DNA from 2 places in the Halobacillus sp. A1-3 genome. Region 2 is predicted to be linked to the other one. Evidence: predicted binding sites of a transcription regulator. Region 2 holds the regulator's gene; the other holds the start of a gene.

Region 1 (3,234 bases), on a different contig from region 2:
GTCCGTACTTTCTATGCTTGAGAAGTTCTTCCTTAAGTCTACACTTTTTTCCTTCTGAATCCTCTGTATAGAAAAATGACTGGCCAAAATGTCAAAAACAGCAGCAACTGATACATATAGATCAATCTTTCTTCTTTCGTTACGGGCTCAGGCTTTTTTGTCAGTGCACATAAAGCGAGGCCGATAAGAAAATAAATGAACACAAACATCTTTACCACTCCTCTGCTCTATCGTATGAGCAAGGACATGGAGTGGTTTTTCTAACTACTTTTTTCTATTCCGTATCCGAGTTTCTTCATTATAATAATGTAATTTTGTGTCGAATGTACTTTAAGCATAATGCCCGCCGATTTTTTTGCTTCGCTCAATCGTAATACCGCCACTTGTGTAGCTGCTCGCCCTTAACACAGCCGTCGAACCATACTTCTCACGAATCATATCCATGGCTTCTGCCAGATCTTTTTTCTTTGGCTGGTTATCAAACAGACTGAGCTGCACGTCGAATTCATCACCAAGATTCGTCAAAGCCACCGAAGCTCTCCTGATTTTGCTTCCACCGTCATAAAACCGGTGAAACAGTTTCAGACACACCGCATACATATCCATCGTAATATTGGTCGGAACCTGAACAGACATAGACCTGCTGAATCCACCTCCCGTTTCGCTCGAATACCCGATGCCAAGGTGAACCGTACGCCCTTCTTTGCCGTCTATCCTTGCCCTTCTGCATGCCTCTTCACACAGATCCAGCAGACAGGCATAGATTTCCTCTGTATCATAATCCCGCAACAAAGTAATGCCGTGTCCATAAGACTTTTGCTCCGTCTTTACGAAGTTTCCATAAACCGGGCTTAAATCAATTCCCCATGCATGCCAGTAAAGCTGTTCACCCATAATTCCATAGTTCTTCTTTAAGTATTTCAACGGATGATTAGCCAGGTGACCAAGAGTAAGAATCCCCATCCTGTTTAAGTTCCTCGTCATCCTTGACCCAATTCCCCAAATATCATGAATATCGCAAGGCCATAGCTTCTCTGCGACATCTTCGTAACGGCATTCTGCAATTCCGTCTTCTGCTTTTTTTGCATGGATGTCCATGACTACCTTTGCGAGAAATTTATTATCACCGATTCCAATGACACATTCTATCCCAAACTGTTCTCTAATTTCTGATTGGATCATTTTGGCTATATCATAAGGTGATCCATATAGCCTCCCGAGCCCATTAATCGTCACCCATAGTTCATCAACAGAATAAACGTGAATCGCTTCCTGTGGCACATAGTTTTTTATCATTTTAGTGATTTCTACAGATACTTCTAAATAGTCTCCCATATGAGCAGGTGCGATAACCAGATTCGGATCGTCCGGTAATTCAAAAAAACGACTGACGTTGCTGATTCCATGTTTCTTTTTCAGCATCGGAGAAGCTGCCAGAACAATACTCCCTTTTCGTCTTGTATCTCCGACTACTGCTAAAAGCGCGGTCTTAGGATCCAGCCCTCTTTTCATACATTCAACACTTGCGTAAAAGCTACGCATATCAATGCATAATACATCGTTTCGCGGATATCCTGCGTAATCCACTTTCAACACCTCAACAATACGAACGTTTGTTCTGTTATTATACCCAGTTTCTCGAATGATGTATACATGAAATTTTTAGAAACCTCACTTTGAACCCTATATCTTCCTAGGTTATTTGAACCAAAAAAAAAGATCTCACTCTGCAATATGAGTGAGATCATCAAGGTTTATTCCTCAATAGAGAGAATAAAGGGTTCCTACAAAAGGCTTACTCTACTTTAACACACTTAAGCATTAAAGTTAATGGCCATTTCAAATTTTTCTGAAAAAAATCGACATGAAATAGTAGTGAACGGGGCCTCTGAGTTTCTTAAAAAAATGCATTTCCTGCGATAAGAATGAGTACCGATTCCGTTGGTTAATTCGGAATAAGGTGGGGTAGATATAAAAATAACCAAAATAAAAACACCCGTTAAGGTGTAATGTATGATTTATTCAAAAGTAGTGGCAGAGCTGTTCCGCAGTCTCTACACTCCAATAGTACGTCTATATTTATTTGGTTGATAAATGTTATTCGCCGAGGACTCATTTTCTTGCCACAACACTCACACTCATAATGATCCGTTTTTTCTATGACTTTCAAATATCCATCTACACTTACTTTCACTGCTTTCTCTTTCACCTCTCTAGAAACGTTCCTCCGACATATTATATCATTGTTTTCGTATTTTCCCAATATTATTCTTCATTAAAGAAAGAGGAGGAATTCAACCATGGAATGATTTATCAAGAGACAACGCATAATATATCCAAAATAACCAAGCTGATGACATACAGATTTTTTACAGGAGGAAATGGATCATGCCATTCACGGAAATCAAACCATCGATGCCGCTCTATTACACCATAAGCGGCTCGGGAGCCCCGGTTGTCTTTATACATCCCCCTCATATGGGGCATCACGTCTTTAAATATCAACACGAAGCACTATCCAAACATTATCAAATCATCACGTATGACCTCAGGGGTCATGGAGATAGCGGAAACATAGATGATTATTCGACCATTCAAACCCATTCCAAAGATTTAGCTCTTTTTCTAGACAATATAGAAGTCAGTAAAGCCATCATTGTTGGTTATTCGGCAGGCGGGTCAATTGCTCAAGATTTCGCAATTAGATACCCCTCTAGAGTCAAAGCCCTCGTCCTCGCTGGAGGATTTTCAGAGGTAAGCACCGTCTTGTTACGTTCGCAATTTCACTTAGGTATGAACCTCGTCCAGAACGGTAAGAGCCAGCTGCTAAGCAAGCTTTTAGCGAAGACCCATAAGATTACCTTAGAGGACCAAAAATTGGTGTACCAGGATTGTATAAAAGCTGATCCGCAAACGGCCTATCAGTTTTATGAGAGCAGCATGGAATATAAGTGTACAGATTACTTAAACACGATCCATTGTCCCGTGCTATTATTATACGGTCAGTTTAGTCATATACGTTCTTATGAAAAACTATATGAACAATATCTTCCCCAAATGGAAAGCGTACTAATAAGCAAAGCTCTGCACCAGCTACCCATAAGAAAACACCTCTCCTTTAATCACGCTTTGCTGAATTTCTTAAAAGATATTTAGTTCCGTTACAAAAAACGGAAAAGGTTCGGAAAGTTACCAGATTAAAGACGTGGAAATGATCAAAACTAATGGAGTGAT
Region 2 (3,234 bases):
GTTCATTTATACGATTGATTTTATCTTTCGATAGCATAGTTAATACCCCGCTTTCTTAATGTGGGTTAATGTCGTTAAGACAAGAAAAAGACAAGAGGCTATTCACCCTTGTCTACATTATCGTAACTTGATTGACTTTGTTTTTCAAGTGATACGTATTCCTGATACCTGCGGTGAACGGTGGCTTTCGATACATCGTAGCCCACTCCTCTTAGAGTTGACGCAATGTCTTTGAAAGTCAACTTGTTACGGCGTAAGCGAATGACTTCCTCAATAGGAAATTCAATCCTCTCTCTCCCCGAGGCCATGTCTTTATTTGAGAGATTCTCAGCTGGGTTGTATCCATCTTCCACAGCTTTCTTCATTCCTCTTCGGATTTTCATATTATGTATTTTCCTTTGATATTCTTCAACAATACCTACAATTTGGAGAACCATCGAATCTGACTCTGAAATTTCCAATTCACCTTCATGAGACAACGAATAAATCCGAACGTTAAGTTTATTTAATTGATGGAATAAAGCAATCTTCGTATTCCCTCTTCCAAGCCTTGTTTCGTCCTGAATGAGAAGGGCATCAGCGCTACGATTGGAAAAGTATTCAAGCAAGCGGAAAATACCTTCCCGTTCGATCTCATAGCCGCTTGCCTGTTCCTCTATACAATCTACAATTTCCATTTCATGATGCTCGGCCATACGCATCAATTCAGCTCTTTGTCTCTTCAAAGAAGATACCTGAGCTTCCTTTTCTGTACTTACTCGACAATATAGAACGACTCTCATAATGTCTGGTCTCCCTCTTCTAAAGTTACTTTAACAAGGATATTACAAACTATCCTGTCGTGACCATAGAAAAGTATAAAAACGCTAAACTCGCTACGAATAATACTAGATACGTGAGATCAAGCTTTGATAGTTTGTTAAACATTTAAAACCCTCCATTTTTTGAGAACCTACGTTCTTAAGAACTTATGTTCGCGTTTGGTTAATTTTAATTATATACGAACACAGGTTCTTGTCAACCGTTTTTTCGAACGCTTGTTTGTATTTTAAATATAGGCATGGTACAATGTGGTTACTATAATCCTATGTACGAGGTGGCAATCTATGAGCAAACTTTCGAAGCGGCAGCAAGAAATACTAGATTTTATTAAAGAACAAGTACTATTGAAAGGTTATCCTCCCTCTGTTCGGGAAATTGGTCAGTCTGTGGGTCTAGCATCCAGCTCTACAGTCCATGGACATCTATCAAGACTAGAGAAAAAAGGATACATCCGCAGGGACCCTACGAAGCCTCGCGCGATTGAAGTGATAGAATTGGAAGAAGATCATAGTATTCCTCGTAGTGAGGCTGCCTATGCTCCGGTTATTGGTAAGGTTACGGCAGGTACGCCGATTACGGCTGTTGAAAACATAGAGGAGTATGTTCCTCTGCCGGATACGCTGGCTGGATCCGATGACAATACTTTTGTCTTGATCGTTCAAGGAGAAAGTATGATTGAGGCCGGTATTCTTGATGGTGATATGGTGGTTGTGAGACAGCAGCAGACAGCCCAGAATGGTGATATTGTCGTTGCTATGACAGAGGATGAAGAAGCTACTGTAAAGCGGTTCTTTAAAGAAAAAAATCACATTCGTCTACAGCCTGAAAATGCCACCATGGATCCGATTATTCTTAATGATGTTTCTATTCTTGGCAAAGTGGTTGGTTTATACCGTACTGTACATTAAAAATGAGACGAGCCGCTGCTCGTCTCGTTTTATTAATATGGGCTTTATTATACCAAACAAAAAAAGAGACTCTCCTAAGAGAGTCTCTTTTTTACACTTAACGTCTTATTTTTGAACGTTAGCTGCTTGTGGTCCACGGTTACCTTCAACGATTTCAAAAGTAACAGTTTCGTTTTCTTCTAAAGTTTTAAATCCTTCGCCTTGAATAGCAGAGAAGTGTACGAATACATCGTCTTGACCTTCTACTTCGATAAATCCAAATCCTTTTTCTGCATTAAACCATTTAACATTACCTTGTAACATGTTGTTACCTCCTGCGTGGAACTTTTTCCACATTGTATTACTATTATTGCTCTGCATATTCATTCAAGACGAAAGTGACTTAAAAGTTACTTTTGCTTTCATTCGTAAACGAACAAGAATAATTAACTCTAACTATATCACATACACCAGAAGAGTCAATAGTTGGAAAGCAATCAGGCAAAAATAATTTATTTATTTGCGTTTAAGTGATAAGTTAAAGACTTGGCTCACCCTAATACTTGAATAAAGTGAACGAATAAGTCATGCTCCTACGCCTCTGGTATTGGTTATCGGAAAAGCAGAGAGAATATTTTCTGTGTGGAACGCTCGCACCTCCTTCCGATTGAAGCAATAGGCAAGAATGTAAATCTCACGAATAGCAATGACTCGGATCATCCATTGAGTAAGCTTCCCCTGGCTGGATAGATAAATAATATCAATTTTTTCATTTTCTTCTTTCGAACGGACCATTAAATTACCCATTGGTATCACCCCTCCCATAAAACGAACACTTGTTCTTATATTTATTATATGGAGTGGATGTCTTTTTGTACACTAGAAATATGTAGTAATTTTCGCAAATGAAAAACCCTCGATCCTTAAAATCGAGGGTTTTCCTATCCATTAATACGTTTGTAAGTATTGTTCGCGTTCCCAAGGATGGACTTGCGTACGGAACATATCCCATTCAATTTCTTTCGCTTCAATAAAATGCTCGAATAGGTGCTCACCGAGGGCTTCAACCATAATCGGATCCTTCTGCAATTCTACAAGGGCATCGTAAAGTGTTGCTGGAAGGTCTTTAACACCGTGAGCTTCACGCTCTTTTTTATCCATCACATAGATGTTGCGGTCAACAGGAGCAGGGGCATCGAGTTTATTTTCCACACCATCAAGTCCTGCAGCTAATAGCACAGCCATCGCCATATATGGGTTCGCTGCCGGGTCAACACTTCGCACCTCAATACGCGTGCTCAGACCACGAGAAGTCGGTACACGTACAAGTGGACTACGGTTTTGGCCGGACCAAGCAACATAACAAGGGGCTTCATACCCGGGAACGAGACGCTTAAATGAGTTCACTGTAGGGTTCGTTACTGCTGTGAAGTTCGTCGCATGTTTAATAATTCCAGCTGTGAACTGATACGCTACATCTGAAAGCTGTTCCTTGCCACTTTCATCGAAGAAAGCATTTCCGCCT

The links. Region 2 encodes LexA, which represses DNA repair genes until DNA is damaged. Its sites were predicted from a motif close to CGAACATATGTTCG; they were not measured.
Region 1: the regulator LexA is predicted to act here: its motif matches at 1,607-1,620, upstream of ACRYKC_RS19095 (DNA polymerase IV).

Annotation. Positions count from the first base shown of each region.
Region 1 covers NZ_JBPCEO010000013.1:33,486-36,719, reverse strand. Annotated here, with positions in the region: gene ACRYKC_RS19100 (hypothetical protein) at 39-209, opposite strand; gene ACRYKC_RS19095 (DNA polymerase IV) at 331-1,587, opposite strand; gene ACRYKC_RS19090 (alpha/beta fold hydrolase) at 2,389-3,156, shown strand.
Region 2 covers NZ_JBPCEO010000004.1:177,849-181,082, reverse strand. Annotated here, with positions in the region: gene ACRYKC_RS08730 (DUF896 domain-containing protein) at 1-37, opposite strand, end outside; gene ACRYKC_RS08725 (YneB family resolvase-like protein) at 99-782, opposite strand; gene lexA (transcriptional repressor LexA) at 1,107-1,730, shown strand; gene ACRYKC_RS08715 (cold-shock protein) at 1,836-2,033, opposite strand; gene ACRYKC_RS08710 (hypothetical protein) at 2,295-2,516, opposite strand; gene glnA (type I glutamate--ammonia ligase) at 2,658-3,234, opposite strand, start outside.